DNA from 3 places in the Agrobacterium sp. 5Ca39 genome. Region 2 is predicted to be linked to each of the others. Evidence: predicted binding sites of a transcription regulator. Region 2 holds the regulator's gene; each other region holds the start of a gene.
What was found. The regulator LexA, encoded in region 2, represses DNA repair genes until DNA is damaged. The targets are predictions, from matches to a motif close to TGTTCNNNNTGTGTTCNG.
Positions count from the first base shown of each region.

Region 1: a site for LexA is predicted at 2,318-2,335, ahead of ACZ47E_RS09035 (putative DNA modification/repair radical SAM protein). Genes of this name have one in related genera too.
Region 3: a site for LexA is predicted at 4,219-4,236, ahead of ACZ47E_RS00205 (DNA recombination protein RmuC). Genes of this name have one in related genera too.

Region 1 is NZ_AP026436.1:1,805,109-1,812,741, forward strand. Features, by position in the region: gene ACZ47E_RS09030 (UdgX family uracil-DNA binding protein) at 1-1,080, opposite strand, end outside; gene ACZ47E_RS09035 (putative DNA modification/repair radical SAM protein) at 1,080-2,312, opposite strand; gene greA (transcription elongation factor GreA) at 2,534-3,010, shown strand; gene ACZ47E_RS09045 (glycosyltransferase family 4 protein) at 3,096-4,151, shown strand; gene ACZ47E_RS09050 (Lrp/AsnC family transcriptional regulator) at 4,171-4,638, opposite strand; gene trxB (thioredoxin-disulfide reductase) at 4,888-5,862, shown strand; gene ACZ47E_RS09060 (LysR family transcriptional regulator VtlR) at 5,887-6,783, shown strand; gene ACZ47E_RS09065 (ArsR/SmtB family transcription factor) at 7,380-7,633, shown strand, end outside.
Region 2 is NZ_AP026436.1:1,026,293-1,033,925, reverse strand. Features, by position in the region: gene kdsA (3-deoxy-8-phosphooctulonate synthase) at 137-982, opposite strand; gene ACZ47E_RS05045 (VOC family protein) at 979-1,860, opposite strand; gene lexA (transcriptional repressor LexA) at 2,176-2,898, shown strand; gene ACZ47E_RS05035 (glutathione S-transferase family protein) at 3,151-3,828, shown strand; gene ACZ47E_RS05030 (ComEC/Rec2 family competence protein) at 3,848-6,322, opposite strand; gene gltA (citrate synthase) at 6,585-7,633, shown strand, end outside.
Region 3 is NZ_AP026436.1:39,737-47,369, reverse strand. Features, by position in the region: gene dapD (2,3,4,5-tetrahydropyridine-2,6-dicarboxylate N-succinyltransferase) at 1-20, shown strand, start outside; gene dapE (succinyl-diaminopimelate desuccinylase) at 36-1,232, shown strand; gene ACZ47E_RS00225 (hypothetical protein) at 1,216-1,812, shown strand; gene truA (tRNA pseudouridine(38-40) synthase TruA) at 1,825-2,625, opposite strand; gene fmt (methionyl-tRNA formyltransferase) at 2,625-3,560, opposite strand; gene def (peptide deformylase) at 3,606-4,118, opposite strand; gene ACZ47E_RS00205 (DNA recombination protein RmuC) at 4,268-5,461, shown strand; gene ACZ47E_RS00200 (ribokinase) at 5,516-6,415, shown strand; gene trmB (tRNA (guanosine(46)-N7)-methyltransferase TrmB) at 6,479-7,177, opposite strand; gene metK (methionine adenosyltransferase) at 7,348-7,633, opposite strand, start outside.

The sequences.
Region 1 (7,633 bases), 780 kb from region 2:
GCGGTCCACACCGATCTCTCTGAGCGTCCTGTCGAACAGCTGGCCTGCGGGGCCGACAAAAGGTTTTCCGGCCAGATCCTCGTGATCGCCCGGCTGCTCACCGACGACCATGATCTTCGCGTTTTCCGGCCCGTCACCAAAAACGGTCTGCGTCGCCTTGCAATGCAGGGCACACCGTGTGCAGTGGCGCGCTTCATGCGCCAGCGAAGCAAGCGTGCCATCCGGCAAAGGTGGCTGCTCTTCCCGTGCGGAAGCCGCTGCCTGGAGGCGATGGTGAAACGGCTTCGGTTGGCTCGCCTCCTTCGCCGCCATCTCCAGCACCCGCGCCTCCGCACCCAGAATCAGGTCAGGGATGAGCTCGGCTTCCGGCAGATTCTTCCAGTATTTCTTCGGCATCTCCGCTGTCATGGCCTTGATCTTCAAGCGGGCCGGGTTGAAAATATTGGCGTAATAGGTCCGCCAGAGATCGTCCGTTTCATCCTTGAGATCAGGCTTGGCGGCAGCCTCCCGTGATGTCTGCAGCAGGTTTCCGTCCCATCGGGCGCTGCCCTTCGGCGAGACAATCAACCAGTCCATGTCGGTGAAGCGACGTTGAAAAAACGGAGCCGTACGTTCGATGATGAAATGGTCCGGTTCGAACCACGCCACGAATCGCCGTCGCCCGCCCTGCCCTTGCGGCAATGGCAGCTCCTTGAAACGCACGAAGGCCGTCATCTTGTGATAATCGCGACGGACAGACTTTTCGAGCAGCCGCACATCGGAAACATCCGGATCGGACTTGAACTGCAGCAGGGCCCGATCCCGTTTCAGCCGCCACAATAACCTGTAGAGCAGCGCGAAACGGCCGGGATCGCTGTGGCAGATGACGGCCTGCGCCAGTGCGACAAATGCGGCAGATACGGAAACCGGGGCGGCGCCCTCCGTTGGCAATGGCGCACCGGAAAAGTCGAGAAGCCCAAATCCGTCATCCTGCAGCCGCCAGTCGATCTTCCCCGGCGGTATATTGGCCGCAAGCGCCGCGCGCGCAGCATCGCGCCACTCGGTGAAATCCCCCCGCCCCTCCAGCATCGGGCCATACATCACAACAACGACAATTGTTCAGGCTGCGGCGCAAACATCGCGCGCAGATCCGGCCGTTCGATCAGCTTGCCCGGTGTCCATCCCTCCGCGACGATAAAGGCCTTCACCTTTTTGAGAGATACGCCGAAGCGGGCGATATCTTCCAGCCGCAGGCTGCGGAACTTCCGCGACGAGAGAATCGAGGCAACCGTCTTGGTGCCGAAACCGGGTACACGCAGCAACATTTCGCGATCCGCCGCATTGACGTTTACCGGAAACTGATCGCGATGCTTCAATGCCCAGGCAAGCTTCGGGTCGATGTCAAGATCCAGCATGCCGTTTCCGCCGATAGCGGTTATCTCGCCGATATCGAAACCGTAAAAACGATAAAGCCAGTCCGCCTGATAGAGGCGGTGTTCGCGCATCAGCGGCGGCTTGATGAGTGGCAGGTTCTTCGACGAATCCGGAATTGGGCTGAACGCCGAATAATAGACGCGCCGCAGACCATAGCTTCCATAGAGCCGCGCGCTGGTGGAAAGAATGGTGCTGTCATCGGCGCCGTCGGCGCCCACGATCATCTGCGTGCTCTGTCCGGCGGGCGCAAAACGCTTGGTTTTTCGCGTTCTGACGGTAGGCTCGCCCGCCTCCTCGATCTTCAGGCGAATATCGGCCATAGAGCGGCGAATATTGGCGGGCTGCTTTTCCGGCGCAAAACGGCCGATGCCGCTATCGGTGGGCAACTCGATGTTGATCGACAACCGGTCCGCATAAAGCCCCGCCTCCTCGATCAATTTCGGAGACGCTTCCGGGATGGATTTTAGGTGGATGTATCCACGAAAGCCATGGGTGACCCGCAGTTCACGCGCCACACGCACCATCTCCTCCATCGTGTGATCAGAGGAACGGATGATACCCGAGGACAAGAACAACCCTTCAATATAGTTGCGCCGGTAAAATTCGAGCGTCAGCCACACCACCTCTTCTGCGGTAAACCGCGCCCGTTCCACATTGCTGGAAGAACGGTTGATGCAATAGGCGCAATCATAGATGCAGAAATTGGTGAGCAGGATTTTCAGGAGCGATATGCAGCGCCCATCCGGCGCATAGGCATGACAGATGCCAGACCCTTCTGTCGAGCCCAATCCGCCAGAGGCTGCGGAGTTCCGTTTCGCCGTCCCGCTCGATGCGCAGGAGGCGTCGTATTTCGCGGCGTCAGAGAGAATGGCCAGCCGTTGCCTGATTGACTTCTTCATAATAATGTTCACTATATGTTCTCTTAAAGATTGTCAATCAGGATGTTCAAGTCATTGGAAAGACGAAGAAATATTGATGCCTCAAATTTGCTGGCATTTCGCTGTCGTCTTCTGATATAGTCCGCTCAGTTATGATTTTGGCATGGTTCCGGAGTTCCCCTCCGGAACCTGTTTCTTTTTGTGTCTGCAGGTAAAGCGACCGGAATGCGAAGGATAAAAAAATGGTAGAAAAAGTACCGATGACCCAGGGTGGATTCGTCAAGCTTCAGGAGGAGCTTCGCTGGCGCCAGCAGGAGGAACGCCCCCGCATCATCGAGGCGATTGCGGAAGCGCGCGCCCATGGCGACCTTTCGGAAAACGCCGAGTACCATGCTGCCAAGGAAGCGCAGAGCCATAACGAGGGCCGCATCACGGAACTCGAAGATCTGACGGCGCGCGCTGAAGTCATCGACCTTTCCAAGATGTCGGGTTCGAAGATCAAGTTCGGTGCCACTGTGAAGCTGGTTGACGAAGACAGCGATGAGGAAAAGACCTATCAGATCGTCGGCGACCAGGAAGCCGACGTAAAGGCCGGCCGTATTTCCATCTCTTCGCCGATTGCCCGCGCCCTGATCGGCAAGGAAGTTGGCGACAGCATCGAAGTCAACGCGCCTGGCGGCGCCAAGGGTTACGAGATCCTCGCGGTTCAGTGGGGCTGATTGCCCCATGCAATGCGCCCGCCAGCGGGCGCATTGCTTTTGACCTGTTGCTCCCCTGAACCAGCCGCAAAGACGGAAGCCCATCTTGTCCCACGTCAGCCTGAAAGATGTGCAGGTGCTTGCGCCGAATTTCAAACGCAGGCTCTCCGGCGTCACCTCTACAATCGTTCAGCTGATACCGGTGCAGAACCGGCTGGGACAGAAGGTCGCCACCATCGGCCCCGGCCTGCCGCCGCATCTGCCGCATTTGCGTTTCCGCGACCTGTGGCGGCTCTGGCAAGGCGGCCCGTTTGGCGGCCCGCGCATCTGGCATGCCCGCCGCAACCTCGAAATGTTGCCTGGAATTTTCATGCGTGATGTGCTGCGCATGAAGGTGAAGCTTCTCTTCACCTCGGCCGCGCAGAGGCGGCATTCCGCCTACACCCGTTTCCTGATCTCCAGGATGGATGCCGTGGTGGCCACCAACATCCGCTCGGGCTCATTTCTTGAAGCGCCCCATCGCGTTGTCATGCATGGCGTGGATACCGAACTTTTCCACCCGGCAACCGGTCCTGAGGACACGATAGCCGCGACCGGCTTGCCGGGACAATATCTGATCGGCTGCTTCGGGCGGGTCCGCCACCAGAAGGGCACCGATCTTTTCGTGCGTGCCATGATCGAACTTCTGCCCGCCTATCCGCAATGGACAGCTGTGGTTTCAGGCCGCGTGACAGCGGAACACAAGGCTTTTGCCGAAACCCTTGAAGCAGATGTCAGGGCCGCCGGCCTCTCAGATCGTATCGTGTTTCAGGGTGAAGTTGATGACATCAAGCCGTGGTACAGGCGGCTGACGCTCTATGTCGCGCCTTCGCGCAACGAGGGCTTCGGGCTGACTCCGCTTGAAGCAATGGCCTCGGAAACGGCCGTCGTCGCCAGCAATGCCGGTGCCTACGAGGAAATGATCGTCAAGGGCGAGACCGGGGCGGTTGTTGAAGCGGGGGACTATGCTTCGCTGAGGGATGCGATAAAGACCTATCTCGCCGATCCCGCCATGGCCAAAGTCCATGCGAGTACCGGACTTGCGCATGTGCGCAGCACTTTTCCGCTGGAAAAAGAAGCGGCCAGTCTTGGCGAAGTCTATGAGGCGTTGCGGCGGGGGTAATGCGTCGCAAACCGGAAAATCAGATTTCCACGAGACCGACGCGCTTGACCTGACGGATGGTCAGCATGGTGCGCACCGTATCGACATTCTCATCCGCAGTCAGAACCTCGATGACGAAGTCCTGAAATTCCGTCAGGTTTCTTGCGACGCAATGTAACAGGAAGTCGCTTTCGCCGGATACCATCCAGGCCTGGCGCACGAGAGGCCACCCGGCCGTCGCCGCGGCAAAGGCCTTCAGATTGCTGTCCGACTGGCGCTTGAGACCGATCATGCAGAAGGCGACGAGATCAAAACCGAGCTTCGGCGCGTTCAACATGGCGTGATAACCCTCGATTACCCCCGCCTCCTCGAGCTTGCGGACGCGCCTCAGGCACGGAGGAGCCGAGATACCCACCCTTTCGGCCAGTTCCACATTGGTCATGCGCCCGTCGCGCTGCAATTCGCGCAGGATTTTCAGATCGATGGCATCGAGTTCGACGCTGGTCACGGAGGAGTACCTCGTTAAGCTGGAGAACTTCCTTGTACTATTCGGCGCGGGATTCGCAACAATATGCCGCCAGCCGGTCACAAAATTGCGCGTGCATCCACAACTGCCTTGTTGGTAACGCAAGGCTGCCCTTGAATAAAGGCACTAGACAACCTTAAATACCCGCCAACGAAGGGGTTATGGCCCGTCCGCCCTGCCGCGGCTGGAAGGCCCTCGCTGAAGACCCTGCTATTGAGAAGGAAATTTCCCATGTCTGCCCGCCATACCAAGGTATTGATCATCGGCTCCGGTCCCGCAGGCTACACGGCGGCGATCTACGCGGCGCGCGCAATGCTGAAGCCGGTGCTGATCGCCGGCATGGAACAGGGCGGTCAGCTGATGATCACCACCGATGTCGAGAATTACCCGGGCTTTGCAGACCCTATCCAGGGCCCGTGGCTGATGGACCAGATGCTGAAGCAGGCGACGCATGTCGGCGCGGAAATCGTCAGTGACCTGGTGACCGAAGTTGAAACCAGCGTTCGCCCGTTCGTCGTGAAGACCGATTCTGGCCAGGTATGGACCGCCGACACGCTGATCATCGCCACCGGCGCCAAGGCCAAGTGGCTCGGCATCGAGAGCGAGCAACATTTCCAGGGCTTCGGCGTTTCCGCCTGCGCCACCTGCGATGGTTTCTTCTATCGCAATAAGGATGTGATCGTGGTGGGCGGCGGCAATTCCGCCGTGGAAGAGGCGCTTTATCTCGCCCATATCGCCAAGTCGGTAACGGTCGTGCACAGACGCGACAGCTTCCGTTCGGAAAAAATCCTTCAGGAACGGCTCTTTGCCAAGGACAACGTCAATATCCTCTGGAACACGGAAGTTGCCGAAATTACCGGCGCGCCCGCAAAACCGCCGATGCCGCCCTCCGTTTCCGGCGTCAAGCTGCGCGACACCAGAACCGGCGCGATCAGCGAAAGGCCCATTGACGGCGTCTTCGTCGCCATCGGCCACGCGCCTGCCGTGGAGCTCTTCAAGGGCAAGGTGAAGCTGAAGGACAACGGTTATATGTGGACCGCTCCCGATTCCACCGCCACCGACGTGGAAGGCATTTTCGCGGCCGGCGACGTCACCGACGACATCTACCGTCAGGCAATCACCGCCGCCGGCATGGGCTGCATGGCCGCGCTGGAAGCGGAACGTTATCTCACCGCGCATCAACCGCTTGCTGTCGCAGCGGAATAACTGAAAGGCAGGATAGGCATGGCAATGCCATTGGACTGGGATAAACTGCGCATATTTCATGCCGCAGCCGAAGCAGGGTCTTTCACCCATGCTGCCGACAAGCTGCATTTGTCCCAGTCGGCCATCAGCCGCCAGGTCAGCGCGCTGGAGCAGGATGTCGGCGTCAAGCTGTTTCATCGCCACGCCCGCGGCCTGATTCTTACCGAACAGGGCGAACTGCTCTATCGCACCGCTCACGATGTGCTGCTGAAGCTCGAAACGGTGAAGATGCAACTCACCGAAACGACGGAAAAGCCCAGCGGCAAGCTGCGCGTCACGACGACGGTGGGCCTCGGTCAGGGCTGGCTGACGGACAAGGTGCAGGAATTCCTGCAGCTCTATCCGGAAATGTCGATCCAGCTCATTCTCGACAATGAGGAGCTGGATGTGAATATGCGCCACGCGGATTGCGCCATTCGCCTGCGCCAGCCCCAGCAATCGGACCTCATCCAGCGCAAGCTGTTCACGGTGCACATGCACGTCTATGCCGCGCCGTCTTACATCAATCGCCATGGCGAGCCCCAGTCGGTTGAGGATTTGGACAACCATCGCATCATCTCGTTTGGCGAACCCGCGCCGAACTACCTGCTAGATGTCAACTGGCTCGAAAATGCCGGGCGGTCTTCCGACAATACCCGCACCCCGCATCTGCAGATCAACAGCCAGACCTCGATCAAGCGCGCCTGCCTGCTGGGAATAGGTATCGCCTGCTTGCCGGATTACATTGTCGGCCGGGACCCCGGCCTCATCCAGTTATCGCTCGCGGCCGACATTCCGTCATTCGACACCTATTTCTGCTATCCGGACGAGATGAAAAATGCTGCAAAGCTGAAGGCCTTCCGCGATTTTATCGTCGCCAAGGCGCGCAACTGGAATTTCTGACGTTTAAATAGCCGAACGGATGAAATAGACGTTATTTTTCAAGGAGATACAGGGGAATTCATGGAAGGGCGACCAGTCGCCCTTCGCCAACTTTGCACATAAAATATACCTGAAATATCGAGGCCTGCACCCGACGCATGCCTGACCTGCACAAAAAAGAATTGTTTCGTGCACAAAAAAGCACCATATCGCTCTCAGCTGATGCACACGGTGGCTTTTCCTCCCAGTTCCACCGCATCAGCTGTTCCCCTCTGGAGGTTTTTGACCTTCACACTTAAAGGGCCCTGGATACATCCGGCGGCCCTCTTTTTTTACCCGCAAGAATTTTCTCCAAATTGGCGAAATATCGGATGATGCAACCTTGTTTTGCATTGTCGCTCCCACCATATCTTGGTTGGCTGTCACGCTCGCTCAGGCACGCGACAGCTGTTCCCCTCTGGAGGTTTTGACCTTCAAACTTATCAGGCCGCGGAAATATCCAGCGGCCTTTTTTTTGCCGATGCCACCGCGCCCGTGCGGTCCTCACAGAGACGTGACTTGTATATCGATAATGGTCGATATAAATATCGGGTATGTCAGATATTGAAGAAACCCCAATGAACCCGGAGGAAGTCCTCAAAGCCCTTTCGCACCCCGCACGGCTGAAATTTCTGGAATGGCTGAAGTCTCCGGAAAGCTACTTCTGTCAGGAGCATCCGCTCAGCATGGGTGTTTGCGCCAACCAGTTTCAGATCAGCGGCCTGTCGCAATCCACCGTCTCCTCGCATCTTGCGGTACTGCAGGCGGCGGGCCTGATAAGGTCGAAGAAGGTGGGGCAATGGGTGTTTTTTGAGCGCAACGAGGAAACCAT
Region 2 (7,633 bases):
GTCTCTCCCTTGGGAATGGAACAGATATTTTCCGTCGCCTGTCTTAGACGATGGCGAAGAAATTACAATGACGGCAGGCCGTAGAAAGGGAACCACCGCCATTTAAAATCGATTGGCACGGCACCGCGCCCGCCGCTCAGGCTTTCGCGATGGCGTCGAAGGCCAGCAGCTTTTCGAGCAGTTTCGGCATATCCTTCAGGTGAACCATGTTCGGGCCGTCAGAAGGCGCATTGTCCGGGTCCTCATGGGTCTCGATGAAGAGGCCTGCGACACCAACGGCGACAGCTGCGCGAGACAGCGTTTCGACAAATTCCCGCTGACCGCCGGTGGAACCGCCCTGCCCGCCCGGCTGCTGCACCGAGTGGGTGGCGTCGAAGACAACAGGTGCGCCGAGGGATGCCATGATCGGCAGAGAACGCATGTCGGAGACCAGCGTATTGTAGCCGAAGGACGCGCCGCGTTCGCACAGCAGCACATTGGGGTTGCCGCTTTCATTCAGTTTGGCGAGCACGTTCTTCATGTCCCATGGCGCCAGGAACTGGCCTTTCTTGACATTGATGACTCGGCCGGTTTTTGCGGCGGCAACGAGAAGATCGGTCTGACGGCTGAGGAAGGCCGGGATCTGCAGCACATCCACCACTTCGGAAACGATGGCGCACTGTTCTTCGGTGTGAATGTCGGTCAGGACCGGAAAGCCGAATTCCTTCTTGAGATCGGCAAAGACCTGCATGGCACTGTCCAGACCGATGCCACGCTTGCCGGAAAGCGAGGTGCGGTTCGCCTTGTCGAAGGATGACTTGTAAACGAGGCCGATTCCGAGCCCGTCACAAAGCTCCTTCAAGACACCCGCAATCATGAAGGCGTGCTCCCGGCTTTCCATCTGGCAGGGGCCGGCGATCAGTGAAAAACGCTCGCTATTGCAAAAGGAAACCTTGCTGGCGCCCTGGCCGGCGGTGACTTTGAGATTGTTCGTGACGCTCATCTTTTTTCCTCGAAGGCGAAATCGACGCCCTGTCCGGGTGCTGCGGGCACCACCAGACGGCCGCCCGCTTCTGCGCTGGACACGCCATTAGCAGCAAGTACCGTCGCTGTCACGGCAAGATCGTCAACGGAAAAGACGACGCCCATGCCGCGCAGGCCCTCACCGTTTTTTCCCGCAGCCTTCGGGTCGACGCCAGAAAGGGCGGGTCTTTCACTCAGCCTCACCCTTGCATTGCCGGTTTCGAAAACGACATCACCATCCGGAGACACAACGCCGTTGCAGCCGAAAACCGTTTCTATCAAGTGGGTGTCACTCCGCGTACCGGAACACAGCACGATCTCGCGAAGGCCCAGAACTCCGTTCTGGTGACGTTCCAGTGCAGCACGGTCCCCCGGCAGTGCCTGCAGGCGTTGACAACTGAAGAGGAAGAAATCCGCAGCCGATCCGCTTGCCGCGAAAGCAAGCCGGAACGCCGCCTCGCCTGACGATCCGTCCGGCATTTGCATGGGCCGCGAAAATTCGAAGACCTCGCCGGCCGATACGCCGGACGCCACGAATCTCCGGTGATCGGCACGAGCGTCAGCAGTGGAGGCCACAAGGGCAGAAAAACCTTCCTGTCCGTACGATCGCCGGAATGCCTGATCCCTGCCGGTGAAAACATCGCCTCTCTCGACCGACGCGATATAGCTGACCCGGTCAGCAATTGTCAGAGGCTCCAGATAGGTGCCATCCCTGAAGAACACACAGGCATTCTCCGTGCCGAACGGATGGAGAGCCTGTGGCGCGACCGTAAAGCCAAGGACCTTGAGCCGCGCGGCCGCTACCGCAAGGTCCCGAGCGGGCAGAACGAGATGATCGACGCGATGCCTGTCAGCCATAAATCTTGCCTTTTTGACGCGCCCGGCGCAGATGCCGGGTATTGAAGCTGACAAAAGCACGAAGAGCGCCGGGAATGCAAATGACCGGCCTGCGCGTCGATTCCGGTATCGGCAAAGGCTGGAGTTCAAGAAAGCGACGGCATCCCGCCCGTCAGTCATCGTTTCCCGCTTCGGCGTTGTCCCTAAGATCAAATCACGATCAGAGACGCATCCTTCACGAAATTTTAGGGGATTGCGGAACACATATGGAACATATAGTGTTCGTTCTGTATTTGTTTCGCGACTTCAACGACGATTCTCAAGGGTGTTTTCCTCATGCTCACGCGCAAACAGCAGGAATTGCTTCTCTTCATTCATGAAAGAATGAAAGAGTCCGGCGTGCCGCCCTCCTTCGATGAAATGAAGGACGCACTCGATCTTGCCTCCAAATCCGGCATCCACCGGCTGATCACCGCTCTGGAAGAGCGAGGGTTCATTCGCCGGCTACCTAACAGGGCGCGAGCGCTTGAAGTGATCAAGCTGCCGGAGGCCTATGTGCCCGGTGCGAGGCCGCAACGGGGCTTCTCGCCGAGCGTTATTGAAGGCAGCCTCGGCAAGCCCAAGATGCCAGAGCCCGCCCCTGCCCCAAAGGCGCCTGCGAACGATATAGCAGGCGTGGCAACCGTGCCCGTCATGGGCCGGATCGCTGCCGGTGTGCCGATCTCAGCCATTCAGAACAATACGCATGACGTGGCGGTTCCGGTGGACATGCTTGGCTCGGGCGAACATTACGCGCTCGAGGTCAAGGGCGATTCGATGATCGAGGCCGGCATCTTCGATGGCGATACCGTCATCATTCGCAACGGTAACACCGCCAATCCCGGCGATATCATCGTGGCGCTGGTGGATGACGAGGAAGCGACGCTGAAGCGCTTCCGTCGCAAAGGCGCTTCGATCGCACTTGAAGCAGCAAACCCTGCCTATGAGACCCGCATTTTCGGACCTGATCGGGTTAAAATCCAGGGCAAGCTGGTAGGGCTGATCCGCCGGTATCATTGATGCTGCTGCCGGTCCGGATAAGGCCGGAGCGGTCGATGAGCGATAAATCAGGCCTTCAAGATGAACGGCGCGTCATTCCACTCGAGTGATGCGCCTTTTCTTTTTAATGGCGGCGAAGGCGGCTTTGCCAGAGGACGTCGGCAGGGATGGCGCCCCACCCATCAATTGGCGTTATGGGAGCGATGGATTCTTTGCGATATTCCGGGCCGGGCCGCTGGTATAAAAACCCGCTTCACAATCAGGAGACCCGCAATGTACGATCTTTATATCGCCAACAAGAATTACTCCTCCTGGTCGCTGAGGCCATGGGTCCTGATGCGCACGCTCGGTATCGCCTTCGAGGAGAAACTCGTCCCGTTTGGTGAAGGCGTGTCATTCTCCACCTTTTCCCCAACTGGCAAGGTGCCTTGCCTCGTCGATGATGGCGTGACGATTTGGGAGTCACTCTCGATCGCCGAATATCTTGCCGAACGTCATCAAGGGGTATGGGCAAGCGACAAGCATGCGAGAGCCTGGTCGCGGTCGGCAGCAAGCGAAATGCATGCGGGATTTTCGTCCCTTCGCAATCTCTACCCCATGTCCGTTGGCGTTCGTGTCAGACCGAACGTCAGCGATGCCGGGCTTGCGGCGGATATAAAGCGTGTCGATGCGTTGTGGAGCGAGGGCCTGTCGAATTTCGGCGGTCCCTATCTCGCCGGTCAGAAGTTCACGGCGGTGGATGCCTTCTACTGCCCTGTGGCACTCCGTTTCCAGACGTATGGCGCAGACCTTTCTCCTGCGGCAAAAGCCTATTGTGAGCGACTGCTCGCTCTGCCTTCCATGCGCGAATGGTATGAGGCGGGACTGAAGGAGACCTGGCGTGACGCGGCACATGAAGAGGAGATCGCCGGAATCGGCGAATTGACGATGGATCTACGCGCAAAGGCCTGACGATCCTTGCCGGTGGCGATCATTGCGACGCCGCCAGCAGACGGGTGATCGTTTCAGGCAATTCACGGTCGAAACGCCCGGTTTTCCAGTCATAATATCGATGTTCACTCCACGGGCGGTTTGCGCCCGCGGTTGACGCCCGTAGCCGACCGACAACGCCGGGCTGATCGCTCCTCGCGAAGTCTATCTCCACGGAACCGATGCGCCGCAATATGTCGCGGTTGAGGAGTAACGCGCCCGAGCGACACTGTGCAAACGACGTTCTGCGGGAAACAATGACGATGTCGGCAATGTCACATGCCTTTCCGGCGAGGCGGCCGTCTTCCAGTACGATGATCCATTCGCCGCTTTCCGCACGCGCCACGCACCAGCGACCTGACTTGCATGTAAAAATTCCAGGCGCTGCATCCTTCAACGCAGCCGCCATGTCTCGTCCCACAGCCTTTATTTCGTCCCGCGTGAGCTTTGATTTCTTGGTGAGTGCGATGCCGGACGCGGTTGGAACGTCTTTTCTGAGGATAACGGGCGCGAGCGGTTTCTCCGGAAGCAGCAGCGCCCTTTGCCACTGGTCATAGATGAAGCCATGCGGCCGGGTTTTTGTGGCATAAACCTTGTTCTCGTCCAGAAGCGCGACCAGAGAACCGTCTTCGTAAACGAGGAGATCGGGCAGATCGCGCTGAGATGTCGCTGCCGAGAGGCCGAAGGCAAGCAGCAGAGGCGGAATGCCCAAAAGCGCAAGGCGGCTGCGCAGCAGGGTCAGCAGCAGGAAGCCAGCCGAGGCGATGCCGATGAACCAGCCATGCGGACGTCCGGTCGCGGCGCTGCCACCCCAGGAGGCGACTTCGTCCGCGACCTCTATGACCAGCGCCATGCCATGGCCCATGACCTTCAGGAATGGCGCGTCGAGCCCGAACGGCATCAGCAGCATGGCAATCAGACCGAAGGGCATGACGATCAGCGACATGAGCGGCGTGGCGGCGAGATTGGCAAAAAGTCCGTAGGTGGTGACACGCTGGAAATGTTCGGCAGAATAGATTGCTGTCGAAAGCCCACCGATCAGCGACGTTGTGATAACGCCGCCGATCACGGCACCTGCCGTTTGCGCTACCGTCACCCAAGCCGGTTTTCGCCCGGTAAAAAGACGCTCGCGGTCAATGCGCCAGCGGCTCCAGGCTGCATAGGCAGAAACGAGCGCGATCGTTGCGGCAAATGACATCTGAAAGCTTGGACCCATCACTTCGGACGGGGACAGCGCCAGTATCACGAGGGCGGAGAGCGCAACATTTCTCAGGCTGAGCGAGGGCTGATCGAAGAGCACCGCAATCAGCATCACGGACATCATCAGCCAGGCCCGCTCGGCGGAAACTGCGAAACCGGAAATCAGATAGTAGCAAAGTGTCATCAGGAGCGCTGCGAAGGCGGATATCTTCTTGACCGGCCATCGCTGGGCAAAGGCTGGGAAAAGGCTGAATGCGAGCCTCATGCCGACAAAGAAGATGCCTGATGCCAAGGCCATGTTGAGCCCGGATATGGCAACGATATGAGCCAGCCCCGAGACCCGCAGCGCCTCCATGGTTTCCGGCGATATGGCTTGTCTCTCATCGGTGACGATGGATGCAGCGAAGGCACCCGCATCGCCGCCGATCGTCGTGCGAATGCGCTCGGCGACGGCGGCACGCAGGCGATAAAGCCACATGTCGGCCATCTCCAGCCAACCCTCGGCCCCAAGGTCCGCCGTCGCCACCGCCTGGGGCGGCTGATAAAAAAAGCCTGTCGCGCCGATGCCCCGGAAATAGGATGAAAAGGCAAAGTCGTTCAATCCCGGCAAAGCCGGTCCGGACGGTGGAGAGAGCCGTGCCTTGCCGCGTATGGTCGCGCCGATGGGCATGGCGTCGCCGCCACCGCGCGCAAGGAGCGACACCCTCCCCGGCAGACGCGTTAGTGACGGCGCTTCAGTGGAGTGGAGCTGCACCAGATACCGCCAGTCGCCCCGCGCATCCACCTCCCGGCGCACCACCTTGCCGGTGAGGGTGGTGGTGACCGGCGTGTCCAGAAGGATGGTCGCCGCACGGCGGGTTTCCAGTTCGGCAAAAAGCATGCCGAGCAACAAGAGGGCGACAAGGCTGCACGCCCTTCCCACCGTATCAAGGCGGTATCGGTTGAGAAGCGCCAGTGGGGCCGCGACTAAAAATGCGACGATCAGAAGGGGCAAGGAAGGCGCGGTGTCGAGAGAAAACCAGAGGATCGCTCCGCAACCGATGACAACGGGTACGAAAAGAAAATCGTGCCCGAATGCGCGTTCTTCCGTCAGCCAGACGGCAACTTTTCGAGAAACGGAAACGCCGGGTTCGGGCCTGTCGACCAGAGGCGGCAGAACAGGGATCGCGACGGCGCCGGTCCGCTGCAGCGGAAACAGGATATCCACCGTGCCGGGGGCGTTTCCCTGCATCGTTTCGGCATATCCGAAATGCTGTTTTTCCCCTTGACCAAGCATTCTGCGCCGCGCCCCTGCCGCACTGTAAACAGGTTTGCAGAGGGACGCCCGAGATTGCAATGCTTTCCTTTAACCGCGCGTTGACTGAGATTGAATTGCTTCGATCGACGAGGCCAAAAGCAACGCATTTGCGTTTGCCGCAATGCACAATTTGACCTTTGGATAGCTTGGCATCTGCGACAGGATCATATAGCTAATCGGTAGACGCTTAACCGCGGGGCGTGTCTCAACGCCCCCACCCGCATGTTTTCGGAGGATCAGTATGACGGAAAAAAGCGCTACAGTGACACTTGGCGACAAACAGGTCGAACTCCCTGTCAGGGAAGGCACGATCGGGCCGAGCGTCGTCGATATCGGCACGCTGTACAAACACACGGGCTCCTTCACTTACGACCCGGGTTTCACGTCGACGGCCTCCTGCGAATCCAAGATCACCTATATCGACGGTGACGAAGGTGTTCTCCTGCACCGTGGCTTCCCCATCGAACAGCTCGCCGAACAGGGCGACTTTTTGGAAACCTGCTATCTGCTGCTTTACGGCGAACTGCCGACGGCGGCACAGAAGAAAGATTTCGATACCCGCGTCACGCGCCACACCATGGTGCACGAGCAGATGAGCCGCTTCTTCACCGGTTACCGTCGCGACGCACATCCGATGGCCGTCATGTGCGGCACGGTCGGCGCTCTCTCGGCCTTTTACCACGACTCGACCGACATCACCGATCCGCATCAGCGCATGGTCGCATCGCTTCGCATGATCGCCAAGATGCCGACGATCGCCGCGATGGCCTACAAGTACCATATCGGCCAGCCCTTCGTTTACCCGAAGAACGATCTGGATTACGCCTCCAACTTCCTGCACATGTGCTTTGCCGTGCCGTGCGAGGAATACAAGGTCGATCCGGTTCTGGCCCGCGCCATGGACCGCATCTTCATTCTGCATGCCGATCACGAACAGAATGCCTCCACCTCCACGGTGCGTCTTGCCGGTTCGTCGGGCGCCAACCCGTTCGCCTGTATTGCGGCCGGCATTGCCTGCCTCTGGGGTCCGGCACACGGCGGCGCCAACGAAGCGGCGCTCAACATGCTCAATGAAATCGGCTCGGTTGACCGCATTCCGGAATATATCGCCCGCGCCAAGGACAAGAACGACCCGTTCCGCCTGATGGGCTTTGGTCACCGCGTCTACAAGAACTACGACCCGCGCGCCAAGATCATGCAGAAGACGATGTATGAAGTGCTGGAAGCCACTGGCAATTCCGACGATCCGATCATGCAGGTCGCGCTGGAACTGGAAAAGATCGCCCTTTC
Region 3 (7,633 bases), 990 kb from region 2:
ACGAGCTTCTGCGCGACTGATATAAAGCTGATACCATGACCACGACCGATCCCGTTGCCAATCTCGCCGCCCTCATCCGTTGCCCTTCGGTGACGCCTGCGGAAGGCGGCGCGCTTACTCTGCTTGACAACCTGCTTTCGCCGCTCGGTTTTGTGGTGGAAAAAATGGTGGCGAGCGAGGCGGGAACACCCGATGTAGAGAACCTCTATGCCCGTCTCGGCAACGAGGGGCCACATCTGATGTTTGCGGGCCATACGGATGTGGTTCCCGTTGGGGATGAGGCCGCATGGAGTCACCCGCCTTTTGCCGCAGAGATTGCCGGTGGCGAAATGTTCGGTCGCGGTGCGGTGGACATGAAGGGCGGTATTGCCTGTTTTGTTGCCGCCATTGCCCGCCATATTGAAAAACACGGCAAGCCGCAGGGCTCCGTCTCCTTCCTGATCACCGGTGACGAGGAAGGCCCATCAATCAACGGCACTTCCAAGCTGCTGGAATGGGCTGCTGCAAAGGGCGAGACGTGGGACGCCTGTGTCGTCGGGGAACCGACCAATCCCGACCAGCTGGGCGACATGATCAAGATCGGCCGCCGTGGATCGCTCTCCGGTCGCATCACGGTCCATGGCGTGCAAGGCCACGCCGCCTATCCGCATCTCGCCGACAACCCAATTCGCGGTCTGCTGCAGTTGACGCATGCGCTGATGCATCCGGCCTTCGATCACGGCACAGATGATTTCCAGCCATCGAATCTGGAAGTGACGACCGTCGATACCGGCAATGCCGCCACCAATGTGATCCCGGCGCGGGCGACAGCCGCCTTCAACATCCGTTTCAACGACACCTGGACCGCGGAGAGCCTTCGGGCGGAAATCATCCGCCGCCTGGATGCCGCTGCGGCAGACGGCGAGCTTCGCCCCGACCGCACACCGGTAAAGTACGAGATCGTCTGGGCGGACCGACCGGCCCATGTCTTTTTGACCCGAAACAATGCCCTCATTTCGTCGCTGTCAGGCGCGGTGGAGGCCGTGACCGGCAAGGAGCCGAAGCTTTCAACCACCGGCGGCACGTCGGATGCGCGCTTCATCAAGGACTATTGCCCTGTCGTGGAGTTCGGCCTTGTCGGGCAGACCATGCACATGGTCGATGAGCGGGTAGCCATTGCCGATCTTGAGACGCTGACGCGCATTTACGAAACCTTTATCGAGCGCTGGTTCGCCCATGCCGACGGCAAGTGAAGTAAGGCTCTATCTGACGGGCCTGTGGCTGTTGCTGCTCGGCGACCATAATGGCGCACGTTATCTGGACCTGACCGAACGCGGCATGTGGCGGTCCTTCTATTCCGTCCTTTGGTGCCTGCCCGCCATGCTGGTTTCCTGGCTGTGGCTGCGGGCAGCGTTTCTCGCCAGCTACCCGCCGGGAACAGGAACGGGGTTCATCTTCTTCTTCCGCCTGGCGATGGTGGAGGCCATTTGCTGGATCGTGCCGCTGCTTTTGATCGGCATGTTGCTCTTTGCCTTTGGCGCACGTGAAAAATTCACGCCTCTCGTCACCACCATGAACTGGCTGTCGCTGCCCTTCTCATACGCCTACGCCGTTCTGATCCTGATTGCGTTCTTCCTGCCACCGTTGCAGGGGCTGATCGCGATTTTGTGGCTGGCGCTGCTTCTGTCGCTGGTCTTTGCCTTTTCACGGATCGTGCGGTTTTTTATCCGCGACCAGTCGCTGCTCGTCTCCGCCATCGTCATGACGCTACTGGTGCCCGGCATGCTTCTGTCGGAAGCGTTGCAGCGCTTTCTCGGTGTCTATCCGGCCTGAGAGAATTAGACGTCAATCCGCATCCTGCATCACCTCGGCTTCGGGGTGGCGGCGCGGCGGAATGACGTCGGGATAATCGACCTGCATGAAATAAAGACCGTCCGGTGGCGCGACCGGGCCACAGGCCTTTCGATCGCGTGCCTCCAGTGCGGCACGCACGTCCTCTGGCGTCATCGTGCCCTCGCCTGCCAGTTTCAGCGTGCCGGCGAAAGAGCGGATCTGGTTATGAAGGAAGCTCTGCGCCGTCGCGCGTATCTCGATGAGATCGCCATTGCGCGTCACATCCAGCCGGTCGAGCGTGCGCACGGGGCTGTTCGCCTGGCAGTGCACGGAGCGGAAGGTGGTGAAATCATGCCGGCCGACGAGCATCTGGGCGGCTTCATGCATGCGCTCGTGATCGAGGTCCTTCGACACCCACCAAGCCCGCTTGTGCTCCAGCGCCAGCTGGGCTTTGCGGCAGATGATGCGGTAGAGATAGTGCCGACGAAGGGCGGAAAAACGGGCGTCGAAATCCTCAGTCACGGAGGCGGCATCGAGCACGGCCACCGCTTCACCCGCCATGGCGAGATGCGCATTGATGGCATTGCGTAGCTTGTAGGGCTCCCAGTCTCGCGAGAGATCGACATGGACAACCTGCCCAACGGCATGCACGCCGGAATCGGTGCGGCCGGCGCCGCGAATGGAAACGCTCTCGCCGGTCAGCGACCGAACCGCAGCCTCTAGCGCACCCTGAACCGAGGGGCCGTTTTCCTGTCTCTGCCAGCCATAATAGGGCGTACCGTCATATTCGACGGTCATGCGGAAGCGTGGCATCAGCCGAGCCTCGTAGTGGCCGGAACCGGGGTACCGCGCACGAAATCGGCCGCCGACATCGGCTTGCCACCCGCCTTCTGCAAACGGGTAAGCCGCACGGCGCCGCTGCCGCAGGCAATGGTGAGAACATCATCCAGTGCGCTGCCTGCCTCACCCATTCCGCTGGCGAGCTCGGACGCCAGTACCTTGACGCGCTCGGGCTTGCCGCCGATCTCCATCTCCAGCCATGCGCCGGGAAACGGCGAAAGGCCGCGAATATGATTATGCACATCCTGCGCCGGCCTTGAAAAATCGATACGGGTTTCACCCTTGTCGATCTTTGCGGCGTAGAGCACACCCTCTTCCGCCTGTGTGACGAGGGGCAGGTCATCTGCTTCCAGCTTGTCCATCGCCTGACGCATCAACCGAGCGCCTGTCAGCATCAGGCTGTCATGCAGCTCGCCGGCCGTCATGTTCTCGCCGATCGTGACCTTTGCCGTAAGTGCAACAGGGCCGGTATCCAGACCCTTTTCCATTTTCATGACCATCATGCCGGTTTCGGTGTCACCCGCCATGATCGCCCGCTGGATGGGAGCCGCGCCGCGCCAGCGCGGCAGCAGCGAAGCGTGACCATTATAACAGCCAAGCCGTGTGCCGGAGAGAATGGCCTCTGGCAAAAGCAGCCCATAAGCCACGACAACAGCCACATCGGCATTGAAATCCCGAAACTGCTGGCGATCTTCCTCCGCCTTGAAATTCAAGGGTGTAAGTACCTGTAAACCCAGCAGTTCCGCAGCCTGATGCACCGGCGATTTCTGCAGATCAAGGCCGCGACGGCCGCCTGGACGCGGTGGCTGGGTATAGACGGCAGCAATCTCGTGGCCCGCTTCCACCAGTGCACGCAACGTCGGAACGGAAAAATCCGGCGTGCCCATGAATATGATGCGAAGAGCCATGATTGCCCCCTGCCCTGTCTTCCGCTCCGTCAGCTGTGCGACGGATCAGACTTTTGCGCGGGCTGCTTTCGTGAATTTCTTGATGACCATGTCCCGCTTCAACCGCGAGATATGGTCGATGAACAGAACACCATTCAGGTGATCGATCTCATGCTGAAGGCAGGTTGCCAGCAGACCATCCGCCTCGACCGTCTGCTGCTTGCCGTCACGACCGACATATTGCACCGTGAGCGACGCAGGGCGCTCCACCTCGGCATAATAATCGGGAATCGAGAGACAGCCTTCCTCATAGGTGGAAATGTCATCGGAAACCTTGAGGATTTCCGGATTGATGAAGACGATCGGGGTCTTTTCTTCGCCTTCACGCGCAACATCGATCACCAGCAACCGGCGCGGCACACCTATCTGGATGGCGGCAAGGCCGATGCCGGGGGCATCATACATCGTTTCCAGCATGTCGTCCGCCAAACGCAGCACCTCGGCATCCACCTTTTCGATGGGCTTCGATTGCTGGCGCAGCACGGGATCGGGCAAAATGATAAGCGGTTTGATGGTCATGGCTTCCCATAACGTATCTCTCGCGCGGAGGAAATAAAAAACACGACGATGAAAACGGCTGGCGGCATCCGTTCTGCCGGACTCATTTCCGCCGCAGGAATGTTCTTGTTTTGATCTTCCGAATCAATCGAAATCTGCTAGATTTAGTCATGAACATAGACTTCTCCGTTCTCCTTCAACCCGCGCTGCGGGCCGGCTCAGTCGACATCAGCTTCGGCGCGCTTCTCGCTGCCGCGATTTTCGGCCTTTTCGTTACATGGCTTGTGACGGCGAACCGGTCGAAGAAAGCTGGGGCCGATGGCGAGATCTCCGACCTGCTCAAAACCCAGTCCGAACTGCATGGCCGGATCGCGGCCATGGCGGAAACGCTCGGCACGCGTCAGACGGAGATGAGCCAGACGCTGAATCAGCGTCTTGATGGCATGTCGCAGCGGCTGGGCGAAACGCTGACGGAGCAGACCCGGTCTACCCATGAAAATCTGAGCCGCCTTCAGGAGCGCCTGGCGGTCATCGATGCCGCACAGGGCAATATTCAGGATCTGGCCAAGGACGTGGTCGGGCTTCAGGCGATACTTTCCAACAAGCAGACACGCGGAGCCTTCGGACAGGCGCGCATGGAGACGTTGATCGCCGACGCCCTGCCGCCGGGTTCCTTCCAGCTGCAGCCGACACTTTCCAACGGTTACCGGCCGGACTGCACGATCAAGATGCCGAACAATGCGCCGCCGCTCGTCATCGATGCCAAGTTTCCGCTGGAAGCCTGGAACGCCATCAAGGCGGACGAGACGCCGGAAACCAAACGCGCGGCCGTGCAGCAGTTCCGCCGGGACATGGAAGTGCATATTCGCGATGTCGCCGAGAAATATCTCATTCGCGGCGAGACACAGGATACCGCCTTCATCTTCGTGCCGTCGGAATCGATTTTCGCCGATATCCACCAGCATTTCGAATATCTAGTGCAGCGCGCCCATCGCGCCCGGGTGGTCATCGTTTCGCCATCGCTGCTGATGCTGTCGGTACAGGTCATCCAGTCCGTGCTCAAAGACCAGCGCATGCGCGAACAGGCGCATCTCATTCAGGGTGAAGTGGCGCTGCTCATGGACGATGTGCGGCGGCTGGACGATCGGACGCGGAAGCTGCAGGCCCATTTCGGGCTGGCGCAGAAGGACGTCGACATGATGCTTATCTCCTCTGACAAGGTACTGGCGCGCGGACAGAAAATCGAGGGGCTCGATTTCTCAACAACGGAAAAGGACGCGCCGCACGGAGAAATCGAGCAGGCCCGGCGCTTTGCCGAAAACCGAGCCGGTGCGGCGAAATTGCGGGTAGTTGACGACGAGTGATCGTCTCGGGCAAAGTCGCCGCCTTGCTTAAATTTCATACGGACCCAGCGCCCCATGATTACTGTTTTCGGCTCCATCAACATGGACCTCGTCGCGACCGCCAAACGTCTGCCCAAGCCCGGTGAGACCGTAACGGGAGAGACATTCTCCACGGCCGCCGGCGGCAAGGGAGCCAATCAGGCGCTGGCCGCACGGCGTGCGGGCGCCACGGTCAAGATGGCGGGCGCTGCGGGTGATGACACCTTTGCCGCACCAGCGCTGACCTTGCTACGCGACGCGGGAACCGATCTGTCATTGGTCAAAACCGCGCCCGGCCCGACTGGAACGGCGGTTATCCTGATCGGTGAAGGCGGAGAGAACATGATCTCGGTCATTCCCGCTGCGAATGGTGAGGTCTCGGCATCCGACGCGGCGAAGACCATATCCGAAATGGCTGCAAGCGATATTCTCATGCTGCAGTTCGAGATACCGGCACCCGCCATCGAAGCTGCACTGACGGCCGCAAAGGCGAAACGCGTCACCACCGTTATTAACACAGCACCGCTGACCGCGGACGGACCGCGTCTCGCCGGCCTTGCCGATATCGTCATCGCCAATGAAACCGAGTTCGAGCTGCTGATCGGCAAGAATGGCCTCTCCAGCGACGAGCGGGAAAACGAACTCAAGGCCCTTCACGAGAGGACCGGCCAGACTTTGATCGTCACGCTCGGTGCGGATGGCGTGATCGCCATTCGTAATGGCAAGCTCTACAGGGCTTCCGGCCTGAAGATCGAGCCGGTCGATACGGTTGGTGCGGGCGATACCTTCTGCGGATACCTCGCCGCGAGCCTTGATCAGGGAATGGATTTCGAAAGGGCTCTGAAGCGCGCCGCGGTTGCGGGCTCGCTCGCCTGCACGCGTGCCGGCGCGCAGCCTTCCATTCCGCAGGCAGCGGAAGTTGACGCGGCCCTTTAAGGGGTCTTGCCTTTAGCGCATTTTCCAGACGTGAAACCGCTGCGCACTTTTACTGGAAATGCTTTAGCGACGGATGAAGGTGAGATAGGCCGAGCTGCGGCCTTCTCTTTTCGCCTTGTTCTCGTAACGCGTGCCCGGCCAGTTGGCATAGGGCGTGCGCCAGTCATCAGCGCTTGTCGCCGTCCATTCAAAGCCGCCGTGCCGGGCGCAATGCTGCAGCGTCCAGTTGACGTAAGTGTCGATGTCAGACGCAAAGCAGAACCTGCCGCCGGGTTTCAACACACGATGGAAACGGGCGAGATTGACGTCTGACACGAAACGCCGCTTCCAGTGCTTCTTTTTCGGCCAGGGATCGGGATAAAGCAGATCGATGTGATCGATCGATCCCTCAGGCAGCCAGTCGAGCAGCTGCGTCGCATCATCGTCGTAAAGGCGGATATTCATCAGTTCACGTTCGCGAACCGTGGCGAGCAGCTTGGCCATGGAATTGACGAAGGGTTCGACACCGATGAAACCCGTCTCGGGATTTTCGACCGCACGGTGGGCGAGATGTTCGCCACCGCCGAAACCGATCTCAAGACGGATCGATCGCACATCTGCCGGAAAGAGTGCGGCGAGATTTTGCGGGGGCACGCTTTCCAGATCGATTTTCAGCAAAGGCAGCAGATTTTCGATCGTATCGACCTGCTGATTGCGCAGGGGCTTGCCCTTGCGCCTGCCAAAAAACGCTTCCGTCGCGCGCGAACGCCGTTCTTCCGTCATCTCATACTCTCAAGACCAAATAGACTTAACCCGCACAGCACCCCGTGAGGCACTGTGCGGGTTACAAAACTCGGTGACGGTATCTCTCAATCGCCGCCAAATAACAAGCGCGATATCCAGTTGACGCATTTTCCGGACGTAAAACCGCTACGCACTTTTACTGGAAATGCTTAAGCGCTCAAAGCTTCCTTGAGCGGCTTCACCAGATCGAGCTTCTCCCAGGAGAAGGAGCCGTCGCGGCCAGCCTTACGGCCGAAATGACCATAGGAAGACGTCTTGGCGTAGATCGGCTTGTTGAGATCGAGATGACGGCGAATGCCCGATGGCGAAAGGTCCATGACCTTGCGGATCGCGGCCTCGACCTGATCTTCGCTGACCTTGCCGGTTCCATGCAGATCGACATAGATCGACAGCGGCTGGGCAATGCCGATTGCATAGGAAATCTGAATGGTGCAC